2 regions of the Spiribacter insolitus genome follow, and region 2 is predicted to be linked to the other one. Evidence: predicted binding sites of a transcription regulator. Region 2 holds the regulator's gene; the other holds the start of a gene.
The links. Region 2 encodes FNR, which switches genes on or off when oxygen is low (the NO sensors DNR and NnrR bind a similar motif). Its sites were predicted from a motif close to TTGATNTANATCAA; they were not measured.

Region 1: hemN (oxygen-independent coproporphyrinogen III oxidase) is a predicted target of FNR. The motif match lies at 2,774-2,787, and genes of this name have one in related genera.

Annotation. Positions count from the first base shown of each region.
Region 1 is NZ_JBAKFF010000001.1:1,883,449-1,887,766, reverse strand. It holds gene V6X30_RS09535 (histidinol-phosphatase) at 1-301, shown strand, start outside; gene V6X30_RS09530 (copper chaperone PCu(A)C) at 772-1,260, shown strand; gene hemN (oxygen-independent coproporphyrinogen III oxidase) at 1,321-2,712, opposite strand; gene V6X30_RS09520 (YbaN family protein) at 2,817-3,284, shown strand; gene V6X30_RS09515 (MAPEG family protein) at 3,252-3,647, opposite strand; gene purD (phosphoribosylamine--glycine ligase) at 3,653-4,318, opposite strand, start outside.
Region 2 is NZ_JBAKFF010000001.1:1,212,404-1,216,721, reverse strand. It holds gene nusB (transcription antitermination factor NusB) at 1-337, shown strand, start outside; gene thiL (thiamine-phosphate kinase) at 350-1,309, shown strand; gene fnr (fumarate/nitrate reduction transcriptional regulator Fnr) at 1,409-2,188, shown strand; gene sufT (putative Fe-S cluster assembly protein SufT) at 2,229-2,780, opposite strand; gene V6X30_RS06100 (aspartate aminotransferase family protein) at 2,908-4,209, shown strand; gene V6X30_RS06095 (MFS transporter) at 4,310-4,318, shown strand, end outside.

The DNA.
Region 1 (4,318 bases), 670 kb from region 2:
CCCTGTCCTGCTCGCCACCGAGCCCGAGTTCAGCAACGGCGCCTTCACCGGCCGCCACCGCGGCGTCCCGACCTTCCGCGAAGGCAAGATCACCGCGCTGCAGCAGTGGCTCGACGACGAAGGCCGCATGATGGAGGCGATGCATTTCTACAGCGACTCGCAGAACGACCTGCCGCTGCTGGCCCATGTCGACCATCCGGTGGCGGTGGACCCGGATCCGGCGCTGGAGGCCGCGGCCCGGGAGCGGGGATGGCCGGTTATGACACTGCGGGACGGCGAGGCGCCGCGGGTACTGAGTTAGCGGGGTGCTTTATCGTCTCCCTACCTGTCCACCGGGCTCACGCGAGACGCGGGGCGCTTCATGCGGTGGATAACACACAGACGGGCGTCTCAAGATCGCCCAGCGGACAGGTAGGGAGCCGATAAGCCCAGGATTTGGTGGTTATTGCCGATAAATCGAGGATCGCTGCCCGATTGATGGCTTGGTGCTCCCGTCTCATTGTGCCGGGCGACCTCGGGCGCGTTTCGGTGGATTATCCACCGCGTGAAACGCCTCAAGCCATGACACACCACCAGATCCTGGGCTTGCCGTCTCCGCCCCTTTCACCGGACGATCTTGAGACGCCCGTCCGTGTGATATCCACCGCGTTCCCAGCCTCGCGTCTCGCGTGAGTCCGGGGAAAGGGGCGGAGACGGCATAGCACCCCGCCGACGATCTTGAGACGTCCCTCGGCTATAATGGAAGGTATCCACCGAACCGAGGAGACCGCCATGCCCCGCTACCGCGAACCGCTCACCCGCCTCGTTGCCGTCGGCCTGCTGATCGCCGGGATCGGAACGGCGAGTGCCGAGATCATGGTGCATGACGCCTGGTCGCGGGCGACGCCGCCCGGGCATCCGACCGGGGCCGTTTACTTCGAGCTCGTCAACGACGGCCGGCTGGGTGATGCGCTGGTGGGGGTGAGCACCGAGCGGGCGCCGCGCTCGGAGCTGCATCGGACCATCGAGGACGGCGGCAACAGCCGCATGGTGCACACGCCGCGTGTCTCGATCCCGGCGGAGGGCCGCGTAACGTTTGAGCCCGGCGGGCGGCACGTCATGCTCATGGGGCTGGAGCAGGCCCTTGCCGAGGGTGAAACCTATGAGATCGTCCTTGAGCTTGAGGACGGCGGGGAATTGCCGGTGGAGGTCGAGGTGTTACCGCCGACCGCCATGGGCGGCAGCGGCCACCAGGATGACCATGGCAACATGAGCCATTAGGACCAGCATAGGGGCACGGCCCGGGAACCAGGCCGAGGACCCGCGGGGCTCAATGCCCCGTCAGATGACCCGCGAGAACCGTCGCTCGGCGCGGGCCTCGGCCAGATAGGCATCGAACGGCATGGCGACGTTGCGCAGGAAGAAGCGGCCGTGCTCGGTGACGCGGAGCGACTCGCGGCCAATCTCCACCAGGCCGTCTTCCACCAGCGGCGTGAGCTCGGCGAGGGCCTCGCCGAAGTACTGGCGGAAGACAATGCCGTGGCGCTCCTCGACGGCGCCGAAGTCGACACCGCCCTGGCACATCACCGCCTGGATGACATCGCGGCGCAGGCGATCATCGGCGGAGAGTTCCACGCCACGCCAGACCGGCAGGCGGCCCGCGGCCACCGCCTCGGCGTGCCCCTCGGGATCGCGCTTGTTCTGGCTGTAGGCATCACCGATCTGGCCGATGGATGAGGCACCCAGGCCGATCAGGTCGAGGTCGGGGCGTGTCGCATACCCCTGGAAATTGCGGTGCAGCGTGCCGTCGTTGGCGGCCTGGGCCAGCTCGTCATCGGGCAGCGCGAAGTGATCCATGCCGATGTACTGGTAACCATCGCCGGAGAGCCGTTCCATGGCCTCGATGAGCAGGGTGAGCTTGCTTTCCGCCGGCGGCAGGCTGTCGTCGGGGATCTGCCGCTGGATGCGGAACATCTGCGGCATGTGCGCGTAGTTGTAGAGCGCGATGCGGTCGGGCCGGATGTCCATGACCGCATCCAGCGTGCGCGACAGGCGCTCGGGGGTCTGCCGTGGCAGGCCGTACATCAGATCGAGATTGATGGAGCGAAAGCCCTGGCGACGGGCTTCGTCGGCCACATCGGCGGTGTCCTGGATGCCCTGGATGCGGTTGATGGCCTTCTGCACATCGGCATCGAAATCCTGCACCCCCAGACTCAGACGATTGAAACCGAGCTCCGCCAGGCTGCGCACCCGGTCGCGGTCCACGGTGCGCGGATCCACCTCGATGGAGAACTCGCGGGTCTCGGGATCGGCCAGCGGGAAGCGCTCGGCGATGGCGTTGATCAGCTTCGCCAGGTCTTCATCGGTAAAGTAGGTGGGCGTGCCGCCGCCCAGATGGAGCTGCTCCACGGGCCGATCGTCGTCGAACAGCGCGGCCTGCAGGTCGAGCTCCTGGATCAGGCGCTCAAGATAGCGCTCGGCACGCCGGTAATTGGCGGTGATGACCTTGTTGCAGGCACAGTAGAAGCAGACCGTCCTGCAGAACGGCACATGCACGTACAGTGACAGCGGCCGTGGCATGGGGTCTTCGTTGCTCCAGGCCACCCGCTGGCGATATCGCCGGGCATCGAACGCCTCGGTAAACTGGGCGGCCGTGGGATAGGACGTGTAGCGTGGGCCGGTGACGTCGTAGCGACGCAGCAGTTCCCGGTCGAGCAGCAGGTTGTCGGCCATGTCAGCCAACCTCCGTTATCAGTGAATGCTGGGACGATAGCCCGCATTGCGCCGGGACTGGTTGACTTGGATCAGGCGTATCATCAGGACAGGAGAAAAACCTGTTGAACCGGGATCGCAAGCCGAAGGCAACATCACCGGAGACCCCGTCCCGCGGGCTACGCGCCACCCTGGTGCGCCGTGCCTGGCTGGCGCTGGCGCTGTTTTTCATCGGCCTTGGCAGTGTCGGGGTCGTGCTGCCGTTGCTGCCCACCACGCCGTTTCTGCTGCTCGCGGCGATGTGTGCCTCACGCAGCTCGCCGGCCCTGCATGCCTGGCTCTACAGCCATCGGCGGTTCGGCCCGCTGCTGCGGGACTGGCGCGACCATCGGGCGATCCGGCCGCGGGCCAAGATCACCGCCCTGGTGGTCATTGCCCTCAGCTGGACCTGGATGTGGGTGAGTGTCGAGCCACTCTATGCGCGACTGGCAGCGACGGGGCTCATGGCCTTCGGGGTGGTGTTTCTGGCCACCCGCCCCCACGGCCCGCGCCGGGATGATTCAGGCGCTGGTGAAGGCAGCGACCAGGAATAGCCCCACGGTGCAGGCGAAGGCGCCGGTCCAGACAAGACTGCGCAGCGTCGGGCGGTCGACGACATAGGCAAAGCCATAGCCCAGGCGCAGCAGGACGAAGGCCACCGCGAGCGCATTCACCCAGGGCTGACTGGCAGCCGTCATCTCGGCGATGATCACGCCGGCGGCGAACGGCGGGAACGCCTCGAAGGTGTTGAGCTGGGCCCAGTGGGCCCGCTGCCGCCAGCCTTCCAGCCCGGCGAGCCAGGCCCGCGGCCGGGCGTTGTCGAAGCGACCCTGGGATTTCGCCATGCCGGCGAACACGAACGGGATGAAGGCGGCGATCAGCACGCACCACAGGGCAGGCGTCATGGTCTGTGGCATGGGCATTACTCCCCGAGCAGGGCCCGCACGGCCCGATAGCCGATGTCCGGGCGCATGAACCGCCCCTCCCAATTGATGCCTTCGGCGAGGTCATAGGCCGCCTTCTGCGCGGCGATGATGTCATCACCCAGGGCACAGGCGCAGAGCACCCGTCCGCCCGCGGTGAGGACGCGATCCTCGTCGTCCAGCACCGTGCCGGCATGGAAGACCTTGCGGTCGGATGACTCGGTCGCCGGCAGTCCATGGATGACATGACCGCGCTCATACTGCCCCGGATAACCCCCCGCGGCCAGCACCACCCCCAGGCAGGACCGAGGATCCCAGTCGACGGTCTGCTCGGCGAGCCGGCCGTCGAGGGTGGCCTCGAACAGGTCCACCGGGTCGGACTGCAGACGCATGAGGATGGGCTGGGTCTCGGGGTCGCCCAGGCGCACATTGAATTCGAGCACCCGCGGCTCGCCATGGCCGTCGATCATCAGGCCGGCGTACAGAAAGCCCCTGAAGCCCCGGCCCTCGGCCACGAGCCCCCGCACGGTGGGCCGGATCACGGCCTCGAGAATGCGCTCGTGGACGGCATCGGTGACCACCGGTGCCGGTGAATAGGCCCCCATGCCGCCGGTATTCGGCCCCTCGTCACCGGCATCCCGCGCCTTGTGGTCCTGGGAGCTGGC
Region 2 (4,318 bases):
CGGCGAGCATCGCCTGGGCCGGATGGACCTGGACTATTTCTCGGAGGTCTTCCGCGGCATTACGGATGAGGCGGACAGCCTGGATGCGGCGTTCGACCGCTATCTCGATCGCCCGGCGCGCAACCTCGATCCGGTGGAACGCTCGCTGCTGCGCCTGGGCACCTATGAGCTGCGCGAGCGTCTGGAGGTACCCTACCGGGTGTGCATCGACCAGGCAGTGGAACTGGCCAAGGCGTTCGGCGCCGAGCAGAGCCATCGCTACATCAACGGCGTACTTGACCGCGTCGGCCGCGACCAGCCCCTGCGGGCCGCCGAGCTGAAGACTCGGCGGCGCTGACCGGTCAACGGCATGGCCGGCTGTTCCGAATTCCAACTCATCGAACGCTACCTGGCCCGGCTGGGTGCCATCCGTGACGACGTCCTGCTCGGGCCCGGGGATGACGCCGCCATCACCCAGCCCGGCGATCGGCCCCTGCTGATGGCCCTCGATACCCTGGTCGAGGGGGTGCATTTCCCGGCGGATCTGCCGGCTTACTGGGTCGGCTACCGGGCGCTGGCGGTGAACCTGAGTGACATCGCCGCCATGGGCGGTGAGCCCTGCTGGGCGCTGCTGGGCCTGACGCTGCCGGCGCCGGACGAGCCCTGGGTGGCTGAATTTGCCGATGGCCTTGGGTGTCTGGCACGGGATAGCGGTGTAGCCCTGATCGGCGGCGATGTGACCCGTGGGCCATTGACCGTGAGCCTGCAGATCACGGGTCGGGCCGCGGGTGTCGCCCTGCGCCGGGATGGTGCCCATCCCGGGGATGTGGTCTGGGTGTCCGGGCGGCCGGGCGAGGCCGCCGCCGGCCTGGCGGTCTGGCAGCAGGACGGAGACCGGGAGCTGGCACACTGGCGGGGGCTGCAACAGGCCTTCATTGCGCCTCGGCCGCGGGTGGCACTGGGTCAGGCGCTGGCCGGCGTGGCCAGTGCCGCCATTGATCTCTCCGATGGTCTTGCCGCCGATGCCGGTCATATCGCCGAGCGCAGTGGTGTGGCGCTGCATCTCGATCCGGCCTGCTGCCGGCCCTCGGCGCGGCTGCAGCGCTGGGCGGGAGAGGCCGGGGCGCGTCGCCTGCAGCTCGGCGGGGGGGACGACTACGAGCTCTGCTTTACCGCGCCGCGCGGGGCCGGGGGAGCGGTGCGGGCCGCCGCCCGGCGTGCGCGCACGCCGGTGCGCTGCATCGGCGAGGTGCGCCAGGGCGAGGGCGTCTGGTGGGGTGATGAGCGCATCCTCGAGGCCGCCGCCGGCTACCGCCATTTCGCGGATTGAGTCTGTTGTGGCACCGGTACCGCACCTGAAGTATGCTTTATGCGTGAGAATCCAACTCCGGAGGAGTGGTTGCGACGGCGACCAAAGGCAGGACAGCCAATGAGCGATTCCGATCTCTCGGACTTTCGTATCTCCAGTCTCCGCCAGGCCTGTGCCCATTGCAGCCTGAATCAGCTCTGCCTTCCCATGTCGCTCAGCGAGGCGGATATCGAGCAGCTCGATTCCATCGTGGAGCGCAGGCGGCCGCTGCAGCGGGGCGATCACCTGTATTGGGGCGGAGACAACTTTCAGGCCATTTATGCCGTGCGCTCGGGTTCGCTGAAGACTTACACCACGACCGAAGAGGGCGAGGAGCAGGTCACGGGCTTTCACCTCCCCGGGGAGCTGGTGGGGCTCGATGCCATCAACACCTGGGTGCATCCCTGCTCGGCGGCGTCGCTGGAGACCACCAGCATCTGCGAGCTGCCGTTCGAGCAGCTCGAACATCTGGCGGCGGATATTCCAGGGTTGCAGCGCCAGTTGCTGCGCCTGATGTCCAAGGAAATCTTCGCCGACCAGGAGATGCTCTTCGCCATGGCCCGGCGCAGTGCCGAGGAGCGCCTGGCGATGCTGCTGATGAGCTTCTCCGATCGCTTTGCCCGACGCGGTCTGTCCGCCACGCGCTTCCGCCTGCCCGTGGCGCGCAGCGATCTGGGCAACTACCTCGGGCTCGCGCCGGAGACCATGAGCCGGCTGTTCCGGCGCTTCTCCGATCAGGGCTGGCTGAAGGCCGAGGGTCGGGAGATCCAGCTCATCGAGCCGGATGCGCTGAGCGAGCTGGCCGGTCGCGGGATGATTGAGGAGCCCGCCGAGCCGCGGCGCGGCGACGGCACCGACTAGACTCGCATAGAGGATCGGTGCCGCATCGCTGGCCGCAACGCTACATCATGCCGGTCTGCAGCTTCGCCGCCTCCGACATCATCTCAAAGCTCCACGGCGGATCGAAGACGATCTCCACCTTGACCTCCTCGATGGTCGGGATCTGTCTGACTTTCTCGCGCACATCATAGGCCAGGATATCGCCCATGCCGCAGCCCGGTGCGGTGAGCGTCATGTCGATGTCCACCGACCGGGTGCCATCGTCGTTGAGCGTGATATCGCAGCGGTAGACCAGCCCCAGCTCGACGATGTTGATGGGGATCTCCGGGTCGTAGCAGCGCCGCATCTGATCCCAGACGAGCTGCTCGACGTCCTCTGCCGAGGCGTTATCCGGGAGCTCCGGCGTCGGCTCCGGCTCCTTGCCGATGGCATCGGCATCCTTGCCGTCAATGCGGAACAGATTGCCCTGGATGTAGACGGTATAGCTCCCGCCCAGCGCCTGGGTGATCATGCCTTCCGCCCCCTTGGGGATGATGCCGGTGTCTCCGGCCGGGATCAGCGCCGCCTCGCAGTCGCGCTCGAAAATCACCGGCTCGTTGCTTTGCATCGCCATCCTTGAAACCTCTTCGGACTGAGTCCGATAAGGATATCATCCGGCGTTTTGTTGTCCGACCCGGGGAGAAATGCAGGCGCGGATCGCGTATGCTGAATTGGGAATTCTTTAGCCAGGAGGCTATGTCATGAGCGACAACGTCCACCATCTCTCGCCGCTGCTGCGCCAGTCCAGCGACATTCTGGTCGAGCGCGCGCAGGGCATGTACGTCTACTCCGAGGATGGCGGCAAGTACATGGACTTCGCGTCGGGGATCGGCGTGCTGAGTACCGGCCACTGCCACCCGCGGGTCGTTGAGGCGGCGAAGGCGCAGATCGACAAGGTGGTCCACGCGCAGTACGCGATCATGAAGCACCGCCCGATCCTCGAGCTCTCGGATCGGATCGTCGAGCTGCTGCCCGATCATATTGACAGTGTTTTCTTCTCCAATGCCGGTACCGAGGCGGTGGAGGCGTCCATCCGTCTGGCCCGGCAGGCCACCGGCAAGCCCAATATCATCGCCTTCCGCGGCTGCTTCCACGGCCGCACCATGGGCTCGCTGTCCACCACCACCTCCAGCGCGGCGGTGCGCCAGGGCGTCCAGCCGATGATGGGCGGCGTGGTGACGGCGCCGTTCCCGGATACCTACTGGTACGGGATGAGCGAGGACGAGGCGGCGGATTTCGCACTGCGCGAGCTCGACTACATCCTGCAGGTCCAGAGCACGCCCATGGAGACGGCGGCGATGCTCATCGAACCGATCCAGGGGGAGGCGGGCTATATTCCGGCCAACACCAAATACATGCAGGGTCTGCAGGAGCGCTGCGAGAAGCACGGCATTCTGCTGATCATGGACGAGGTGCAGTCGGGCAACGGCCGCACCGGCATGATGTGGGGCTACGAGAACTTCGGCGTCGAACCGGATGTGGTGGTCTCCGCCAAGGGCGTCGCCAGTGGCTTCCAGCTCTCGTTCATGGCCGCCCCGGCGGAGCTCATGAGCAAGGCGCTGCCGGGTTCCCAGGGCGGGACCTACGGCGGTAACGCGGTAGCCTGTGCCGCCGGTCTGGCCACGCTGGATGTCATGCGCGACGAGAAGCTCGTCGAGAACGCCGCCGATCGTGGTGCCCAGCTCTGGGCGCGGCTCGAGGATGTGCAGAAGCGCCATCCGGAAATCGGCAACATCTCCGGCAGGGGGCTGATGATCGGCACGCATCTGGTAGACGCCCACGGCAAGCCCGATGGTGACCGGGGCGCGAAGATGCTCAAGGCCTGCGAGCACCGCGGACTGCTGATGATCCGCTGCGGCCCATGGGGCGGCAATGTGATCCGCTGGATTCCGCCGCTGATCGTCACCGCCGAGGAGATCGACTGGGCGGTGGATCAGTTCGAGGCGGCCCTTGTCGAGACGGGCAGCGGCGAACAGCCCGAGGCCATGCGCAGCACCGGCTGATTTCCTTCCCTGCCGCTCGTGGCGCCGCTGCGGCGGCGCCCGGCGCGAACGACAAGGCCCGGCTTAGCCGGGCCTTTTTTGATTCGGGATCGACGAATTGATGCGCACT